One region of the Zhouia amylolytica AD3 genome, then DNA from elsewhere that is predicted to be linked to it. Evidence: riboswitches for the same ligand, from Rfam matches in the RefSeq annotation. Region 1 holds a riboswitch; each other region holds the start of a gene.
The links. A riboswitch is a leader RNA that binds a small molecule or an ion and turns the genes downstream of it on or off. The one in region 1 is predicted to bind cobalamin.
Positions count from the first base shown of each region.

Region 2: another riboswitch for cobalamin. It lies ahead of P278_RS02345 (PAS domain-containing protein); the one in region 1 lies ahead of metE (5-methyltetrahydropteroyltriglutamate--homocysteine S-methyltransferase).
Region 3: another riboswitch for cobalamin. It lies ahead of P278_RS08065 (TonB-dependent receptor plug domain-containing protein); the one in region 1 lies ahead of metE (5-methyltetrahydropteroyltriglutamate--homocysteine S-methyltransferase).

Region 1 covers NZ_AYXY01000023.1:485,261-488,514, forward strand. The annotation lists gene P278_RS12905 (SDR family oxidoreductase) at 1-113, shown strand, start outside; gene P278_RS12910 (YybH family protein) at 241-738, shown strand; gene P278_RS12915 (DUF3995 domain-containing protein) at 897-1,319, shown strand; cobalamin riboswitch at 1,478-1,667, shown strand; gene metE (5-methyltetrahydropteroyltriglutamate--homocysteine S-methyltransferase) at 1,848-3,254, shown strand, end outside.
Region 2 covers NZ_AYXY01000001.1:471,233-474,486, reverse strand. The annotation lists gene P278_RS02355 (class I SAM-dependent methyltransferase) at 1-447, opposite strand, end outside; gene P278_RS02350 (2'-5' RNA ligase family protein) at 543-1,109, shown strand; cobalamin riboswitch at 1,102-1,281, shown strand; gene P278_RS02345 (PAS domain-containing protein) at 1,389-1,883, shown strand; gene P278_RS02340 (acyl-CoA thioesterase) at 1,861-2,253, shown strand; gene P278_RS02335 (DinB family protein) at 2,305-2,970, shown strand; gene P278_RS02330 (sodium:solute symporter family protein) at 3,022-3,254, opposite strand, start outside.
Region 3 covers NZ_AYXY01000019.1:775,895-779,148, reverse strand. The annotation lists gene cobT (nicotinate-nucleotide--dimethylbenzimidazole phosphoribosyltransferase) at 1-354, opposite strand, end outside; gene P278_RS08070 (bifunctional adenosylcobinamide kinase/adenosylcobinamide-phosphate guanylyltransferase) at 362-865, opposite strand; cobalamin riboswitch at 954-1,208, shown strand; gene P278_RS08065 (TonB-dependent receptor plug domain-containing protein) at 1,279-3,129, shown strand; gene P278_RS08060 (S41 family peptidase) at 3,180-3,254, opposite strand, start outside.

The DNA.
Region 1 (3,254 bases):
GTTGGGATGTGGGTGCATCAAAAGGAGATTTATTTGATGATTCGCAACAGCTATCCAAATTAATTGGACGCCCTACTACCTCGATGGCAGCCTCTGTGAAATCTGTTTTATAATTAAACAGCCCCATAAACCTGAGTGTAAAAAAATTGCTTATCTGATTTATTACCAGTAACTTAGATAGGATTTTTTTATTAAGGATCCTGAAAACCAACCAAATTCGGAATTCAAAAAAAATCAATTATGAAAAATTTATCTTTTTTACCAAAAAGCCTGACTCTCTTAGTTTTAATTCTTTTAATCGGCAGTTGCAAAAACACCACTAAAGAGTCTTCTAATACTTCACCTGCCCCGGCATTTGATCTGGAGGTGGTGAAGGCAGAGATCGAGGCAGCGAACCAGAAATACACGGAAAGATTGGCGGCAGGGGATTCCGTTGGACTTTCTAATTTATACACTACGGATGGCAAGTTCATGATGCCTGAAGCTCCATCGTATGAAGGAAGAGAAAGTATCACCTCTGTCTTTTCAGGAATATTGAATTCAGGGATTTCCGGAATTAAATTAACCACCATCGAAGTATGGGGAAACGAAACGTTTGTAACGGAAGAAGGGGCCTTTGAATTATTTTCAGGAGAAGACAAAGTAGACGAGGGAAAATATATCGTGTTATGGAAAAAGGTTGATGGAGAGTGGCACTTGTTAAGAGACATTTTTAACAGCAATCTATCTCATGAATAACCATTGATATATAGCTTAAGAAACAATCATGATTTAAACTTTTTAATTTCCTACCATAAAATACAGTAAAAAATTTGACGATTGATTAAATTTGATAGCCAATTAATCACGAATTCCTTTTTTACTTAACGCATTGATTCAAGAGACTTTTTAATTTTATGATGGTGCTATCCTTAATTCTAAGCTTTGTTTTTATAGTCCTGGCTATTATACATTTTAACTGGGTTCTTGGCGGTAATTTTGGTTTATCTGTGGCTCTGCCAACCAATGAACAAGGAATTCGCGTTTTACACCCCAAAAAAGCAGACAGTGCTATTGTAGGAGCGGGTTTACTTACTTTTGGGTTGTTTTACCTTAACACCTCCGGATTCGTTATGTTCAGACTTCCGGAATGGATATACAGCTATGGCGGTTGGATCATTCCTACTATTTTTTTCCTCCGTGCTATCGGTGAATTTAAATACATTGGATTCTTCAAAAAAATAAAGCATACTCCATTTGGCGAGATGGACACAAAACTTTTTTCACCATTGTGTTTACTGATTGCTGTTATTGGTATTTTGATACAATTATTTCAGTAAGACGCATTTGATGTGATTGTAAAACAATCCTTGATCCGTAATTAAAAAGGTCAGCTAAATTTCATTTATTAACTAATAACCTGCTGTTATATTTTTAAGGTTATTCTGCTATTATGAGAATTAAATTTGCCATACATTTGTCTTAGAAATTTTGCAGTACTTGTCAATTTGATTAAGGTTGAACGTAAAGTTGATTAATAGGGAATTGTGTGCAAATCACAAGCTGACGCGCAACTGTAAGTAACATTGAAGGTTTTATCTAAAGTATCCACTGTCTAACCACCATAGGACGGGAAGGAAGATAAAAACGTTACAAGCCAGGAGACCTGCCTTACATCATAATGATTTTGCTTTCGCGATTTAAAGCAAGGATCGAATATTGATATTTTACCGTTTGTTATTTGGATCCCCAAGGTGGGGTTATCCCTGTATGCCGGTATTTATCCGTAAAGACATCTTTAAATCTGCAGGCATACCGTAGTGTAAAGTTTTTTAAATGTTATGTATCATTTTTAAAACCACAAACGTATGATTACACAAATTCTTGGCTACCCGCGAATTGGTGCCAAAAGAGAATTAAAAAAAGCCTGTGAAGCCTATTGGGCAGGTAAGATTACCCAAGAAGAGCTGTTCCAAACGGGTTCTAAGATTAAACAATCTAATTGGAGTCTTCAGCAAGAGGCGGGTATCGACTGGATTCCTTCCAACGACTTTTCTTTTTACGACCAGGTATTGGATATGTCTCTTACCGTTGGTGCTATTCCTGATCGCTATGAACCTCTGTTAAACCATCGTGTCTCAAAAACCGATTTATACTTTGCCATGGCCCGGGGATATCAAAAAAATGGGCTGGACCTGATCGCTATGGAAATGACCAAGTGGTTTGACACCAATTATCATTACATTGTTCCTGAATTCACCAAAGATCAGGAGTTTCATCTTTTTTCGTCTAAGGTAATTGACGAATATACAGAAGCCCTGGAAAAGGGTATAAAGACCAAACCCGTTCTTATTGGTCCGGTTACTTATCTTTTGCTGGGTAAGGAGAAAGAGGCAGGATTTCACCGGATTGAACTCATCGCCAAGCTTTTGCCTGTTTACCTGAATATCTTATCTGTTCTACAAAATGCCGGGGCTACAACTATACAATTTGACGAGCCGTTTTTATCTATGGATCTGACAGCAGATGAGAAGGAAGCCTTTCAATATGTCTATGAAAAAATTGCCGTTACTTTCCCTGATATTGATTTGGTCTTAGCCACATACTTTGGTAGCATAGAACATAATCTAACAACGGTTATGGAGCTACCTGTTAAAACGCTACATATTGATTTGGTGCGGGCTCCAGAGCAATTAGATGTAATCCTGAATGTAATTCCAACCGACAGGAATTTATCTTTAGGCGTTATTGATGGCCGAAACATCTGGAAGAATCATTACGAGACTTCCTTACAAATTATTGACAGGGCCATCAATGTGATAGGTGAAGACCGTATCGTCATTGCTCCTTCTTGTTCATTACTTCACGTGCCATTTGATCTGGATAATGAAAACGATGAGGACACCTTACCTTCCACTCTTAAAAGCTGGCTGGCATTTGCCAAACAGAAGGTGACTGAAGTGAGCACCATCGCCCATCTCTCTTATCAAAGTCCAAGCCCTGAGCATCAAAAAGAATTGGAGTCGAACAAAGCTGCTATCAAAGACAGGAATTCTTCAACATTAATTCATAAACCGGAGGTGAAAAATCGCGTAGCGAATATTACTGCGGCAGATACCTTGCGAAGCCACCCATTTAGCATTCGTCAAACCAAGCAAAAGGCTTTGTTACAATTGCCTTTATTTCCGACTACTACGATTGGATCATTTCCACAGACAGCTGAGGTACGACAACTTCGTTTTCAACATAAAAAAGGAAAAATAACCACTGAAAGT
Region 2 (3,254 bases), on a different contig from region 1:
ATAAAATCGATCTATCTGCTTTCTTGCCTCATTGTCTTCAACTTTCACCCTACCATACCATATCACCGCGATCAACCCATTAGGCCTTAACACCCTTTTAACCTCTTTAAAAAATAACTCCGTGTCAAACCAATGTAAAGCCTGTGCCACAGTAACCAAATCAAAAAAGGCATCATTGAAAGGAATTGTTTCTGCCGGAGATAGACTGTAGCAAATATTATTTCTCTCAACAGCATTACTCAATTGTTTAACACTTACATCAATGGCATAAACCCTTTGGAAATATTCTGTAAGTTTTTCGGCAAAAATTCCAGTTCCGGTACCACAATCACAAGCACGCATATTGTCCGAAACATAACGCATTAGAAATTCGTATAAGGTATCCGGATACCTGGGTCTGTATTTAGCATATAAATCACTTTGTTTCGAAAAAATCTGAGAATTCATCTCATAAAGATACATGCTCTTTAATAGAATTTATATCTTAATGTCAGAAATAAACGTATGTAGTATTACAAAATCACTTCCTAAGCAACAGAAGCATGCAAGAACAGTCCCTCTATTATATAGCTGTTGTCCCCCCTGAGAATGAAGCAAATCAGGTAAAATCAATCAAAGAAGAATTGAAGTGTCGATATGGAATTCAACATGCACTGAAATCACCGGCGCATATCACACTTCAGATGCCCTTTCGAAGAAGCAGCACTGATGAAAATTTAATGATAAATACCCTTAAGGCATTTGCTGCAAAGAGACTTAGCTTTAATGTGAGCCTTAACGGCTTTAATCACTTTTCCAATCGGGTAATCTTCATTAGCGTTGAAGATCACCAACCGCTTATTACCCTGCACAATGTTTTAAAAAATACGCTAATTGCTTCCTTAAGCTTTACTGAAAAAGAAACCTCCGGCCCATTTCATCCCCATGTTACCATTGCCCACAGAGACCTTACACCTGAAATTTTTAATGCGATTTGGGCCACCTATAAAGCAAAAGATTTTACTATCACATTTAGAATAGATTCGCTTTGCCTGCTCAAACACAATGGAAAGAAATGGGATATATTCAAATCATTCCCTTTTAAATCAGATATAAAATCTTATTTTTGATTTAAATTAAGGTTTAGCTTGAAGCTAATTAAAAAGGAATTGTGTGAAAATCACAAGCTGACGCGCAACTGTAAATAACCATTTTTTTATGAAGATGTCACTGTTATTTTAATAATGGGAAGACCTTAAAAAAGTTATAAGCCAGGAGACTTGCCTTTACAAATAAAAACCAAAGTGCTTTCGCGTTTTAAAGCCAGGTCTGTGTTTTAAACCTTCCTGTACACTATAATTTAGTGTTATTGCTTTGATTCCTGCTGCACATAAAAAACATTAAAGGTGATGAAAACTTTAAAGTCATCAGGAGCTCCCTTGGTATGTTGGGATATTTATGGATCATTTATGAAAGACCAAACAAACCTGATCAACAAACAAAACGATCTCGAAGTACTTTCCTATTTGAAGAAATTAAACCGTTGGAAAACCGATATCCATTCAATAGTAGATCAAGTCCATTACGATGCATTAGTACTCACTGACACAAAGCAGGAAATAAAATGGATAAGTAAAGGCTTTAAACAGATGACCGGGTATTCTATAAAAAACACCATAGGAAGAAAACCTAAATTCCTTCAAGGTAAAGACACCTGCCCTACCACTCTAAACTTTATAAGAAGAATGTTAAGAGAACAAGTTCCGTTTTCTGCAAAACTTACGAACTACAGAAAAAATGGAGAAGCATACCATTGCCAAATTAATGTTATTCCACTAAAAAACAACCAAAACAGAACCACACATTTTATAGCGCTAGAAAATGAAACCCAATATAATAGATAATAGAAAAGTCACATCTGAAACAAGAATTTTCAAAGCTGTTTTCCCCAATACAACCAACCATTACGATACTCTTTTTGGTGGCACAGCTATGCAGCTTATGGACGAAACGGCATTTATTACTGCTACTCGATTTAGCAGACAACGCATGGTTACTGTAAGTAGCGACCGAATTGATTTTAAAAAACCTATACAAGCCGGAACGATTGTTGAACTTATCGGAAAAGTAAGCTCAGTTGGTAATACTAGTCTAAAAGTAAGAGTTGATATTTTCACGGAAGAAATGTATTCAGAGAAAAAAGAAAAATCTGTTTCTGGTGAATTTACCTTTGTAGCTATTGATGAAAATAAAAAACCAACCAATATTCTATAGCAACCATACATTTCCGTATCTTGAATTCAAATCACACTAAACTAAACAGATATGAATCAAGACAAAAATTTTCTGAACAGAAGGCGGTTCATCAAACAATCTTCAATATTTGCAATAACCGCAGGGTCGGCAATAACCTTCCCGGTAAACAGCTTTGCCAACTCTAGCATTAACACCTTCAATAATGATTTTAACATCATAGGTCCGAAAACAGGCTTCTCACCTCAAGTCGGAACCCTCGTTTCCATGCTCAACTGGATGCGTCATGTAATTTTGATGCCGGTACAAGGGATGAGCATAGAAGATCTTGATTATATCTATGATGAAAATTCAAATAGTATCGGAGCTATGTTACTCCATTTAGCAGCTACCGAACGATTCTATCAGATACACACATTTGAAGGGAAGAAATGGGGAAACTGGTCAAAAGAAGATATTAAAGAATGGTCCGTTGCTTCGGGGTTGGGAGAAGAAGCAAGAAAAACTATAAAAGGCCATGAACTTGGTTACTATTTAGACAAATTAAACAAGGTTAGAGAAAACTCACTTTTAGAACTGGCAAAAAAAGATGATGATTGGCTATTAACCGTCGATGATGATTGGCCATGGGGTCCTACCAATAATTACTGCAAATGGTTTCACGTATGCGAACATGAATCTAACCACAACGGACAGATAAAATGGATAAAAAGCCGACTTCCATCGCAATCCAAATAGTATCGACACCTAACCAAAAGATCAGGACTTATACATCTTAAACCTGTAAATTTAATGATTCGAAATCGATTTAGAGGCCCCTTTTGGATATCTGATGCTTTCAACTATCTCTCCGATTTCATCTGGTGGCCTTTTGGTCACTCTGGAAACAATGATGGCAACAATAAAATTGAGCAACATACCCACAGTACCAAATCCCTCTGGTGAAATCCCAAACCACCAGTAATCCGCTCCCGAAGTCGCCGGATCACCGATCCATTTTAACCTGAATTTGGCTATATAAA
Region 3 (3,254 bases), on a different contig from region 1:
CTTTTCAAAATTATAATTGACACCTGCATCAATGATCTGAAGATCAATGTTATTGGTTTCGCTAAAAACGTTAATAGCAGCTCCTCCTTGAAGAAAATTATAAACCATTTGCGTGGTAACTTCTTGAGGATAGGGGTTTACTATGCCTTCTTGTGCAATACCGTGGTCTCCAGCAAAGACTAAAATGGTCGGATTTTTGATTTTTGGTTCCAAGGTCTCTTGTATGGTTCCAATTTGTAAGGCAACCTTCTCTAAAACACCTAAAGCACCAATTGGTTTGGTTTTATTATCTATTTTATATTGAAGTTTTTCCTTTAGGTTATTATTTAGTAAGGGTGATATAGTAAATTTCATTCGTTAATTATTTTAAAGTAATTGGTAATCCAGAAACCATAAAAGTAGCCTTGTCGGCATGTTTTGCTATATGTTGATTCATCCAGCCCTGTAATTCTGTAAATTTCCTGCCCATATGTGTGTCTGCATGCAGTCCCATACCAATTTCATTAGAAATGATAATAATAGTTGCTGGGATTTCAAGAATCTTAGTAAATTCTTCCTTTGCTAACTTCAAACTTTCATCCCTGTCATGTTTTGTATCCATATAGAAATTCGTTAGCCAGAGCGTTACACAATCCACAACAACAACATCATTTGCAAAAATGACATTTGAAATAAATTTTTCCTCTTCAACCGAAATCCATCTTTCATCCCGATCTTCTATATGTCTTTGGATACGTTGTTGATGATCTTCATCCCATACACGTGAAGTTGCAAGATATTTAGGAGTTTTAGAAAGGCTAAGTGCCAGATTTTGAGCGTATGAACTTTTTCCTGAGCGTTCACCTCCCGTGATGTAGTAAATCATTTTATGCTGAAATTTTTGATAAAAGTATTTAAAAAATAATTACAAAAAAGTTTTGAAGGAAAAGTTAACAGGTTTATAAATTAACTCTATCTTTGTCCAAGAATTTTGTTTCAAACCCTTATCAGGGGGGAGAATTAAAAGGGAATCTGGTGAAAAACCAGAGCTGTTCCCGCAACTGTAAGCTTAGTCCTTTTATAAGGATGCTTGTTGTAAAATCTTTGAAAACCACTGTTCATGTCAAATTAGTTTTGACAACCTGTTTTGGAAATTAATGATTACAGGAGAATGGGAAGGTATACAGCAAGACGCAAGTCAGGAGACCTGCAAAATTCCATAAATAATTGTCAAACTTTCGGGATAAAGGTTTGGGTATGGATACTTCATGCTTTTTCCCTATTTACTGTAATTACAAAATGAATAAAAGAATTATTTCTGTTTGTACACTTGGATTGATGAGTGTGTATGCTATGGCTCAACAGAAAAAAAGCGATGTGGAACAACTGGAAGAAGTGGTTGTGTCTGATTCAAGATTTGAATTAAAACGTGAGAATTCTGGTAAAACTGTTATCAAAATTAATAAACAGGAAATTGAGCGCAATCAGGGTAAAACATTAGCTGAGCTTATTAATACCAAGTCGGGAATCGAAATTAATGGAAGTAGGAGTAACGCGGGACAAAATTTAAGTACTTATGTTAGAGGTGGTTCCAACAGACAGGTTTTAGTTATAATCGATGGCGTACAAGTGTCTGATGCATCTCAATCTGCGAGTGAATATGATTTACGTATGTTATCTTTAGGTGCTGTTGAATCTATTGAGATTATTAAAGGGGCGGCCAGTACCTTATATGGAAGTGGTGCTGCAACAGCAGTTATTAATATTACAACCAAAAAAGCCGCAGCAAAATCCGTTGCATTAAATATCAACTCAAGTATCGGAACTAATCAGACGCATGATGATCAAAACTATAATCTTGCGGATTTCCATAATGATGTGACTTTGAATGGTAACGGAGGTAAATTAAATTACCTTGTAAGTTTTAATCAGCAGAACACCAATGGTATGTCAGCTGCGGCTGAACAGGCGAAAGAAATAGATCCATTTTCAAAATATGCTGTTAATGCAAAGTTTGGCTATGATTTTTGTGACTCATTTTCTTTTGGAGTTTATGGGAATTATACTGATATAGCATCTGCATATGATGCTGCGGCCTATACTGATGCAAATAATTGGTTTAATAGTAAGCAATACCGAACCGGGTTAACATCTAAAATTCAATATAATGGAGGTTCGGTTAATATAAATGGAGCTTACAGTAAATATGACCGGGAATTTATTTCAGCATATCCTTCAAGTTTTATAGCCGAAAACTGGGTAGTAGATGCTTACACAAAAAACACATTTAATAAGACCTTGTATACGATATTGGGGGTTAATATAGTGGATGATGAGACAGATTTTGAAAGTGCAGAATCTGCAACCAAAGTAGATCCGTATGCCAATGTTGTGTATGTTTCTGAATTTGGATTAAATATTAATTCTGGTGTTCGTTGGAATAATCATAGCGAATATGGTTCTCATTTTACTTACAATATAAATCCATCTTATGTATTTACCTTTGATGATAACTATTTGAAACTCTTCGGATCATACAGTACATCTTTTATTGCACCTTCGTTATCGCAATTATTTGGATTTTATGGACCAAATCCAGACTTGAAACCTGAAGAAGATAGAACCATTGAAGGAGGAGCAGAATTTAAATTTGGACAAAAATTTAGGGTTAGTGCTTTATACTTCAACAGGGATGAAGAAAATTTAATAGCTTACGATTTCAATCAAGGATACTATAATGTATCTGAGAAATCTTCTGCTCAGGGAGTAGAAGTAGAGGTTGTTGCAACCCCTGTTGAAGTATTAACTATCTCAGCGAATTATGCGTTCACTGAGCGTAAAGATGTTGTGGCAATCAGAATACCTAAACACAAAGCAAATGCAACAGTGGGGTATACTATTTCTGATAAAACATTTGCTTCGATAAGTTATCAATTTAACGGAGATCGACTGGATACTGATTTTAGTACTTTCAGTAATGTTACTTTAGATAGTTTTAGTTTAGTAGACTTTTATGCCAGCCATCAGCTGTCAAAAAAAGTGAAATGTTTCGCAGGAGTCTACAATCTCTTAAATGAAGAATATACCGAGTTATTAGGGTATAATACTCGAGGAAGAAACGTTAGGTTAGGTTTTAGTATTACTTTGTAATGATTGTAATGGAGAAAAAGCCGCTTGAGGGAGCGGCTTTTCTTTTGTTTTTAGAAGTTCTTCAGTTTTACTTTTTCAGTCTCGATAAACATATTGTCTTTTAAAGGTCTGACTATTTTAGAGTC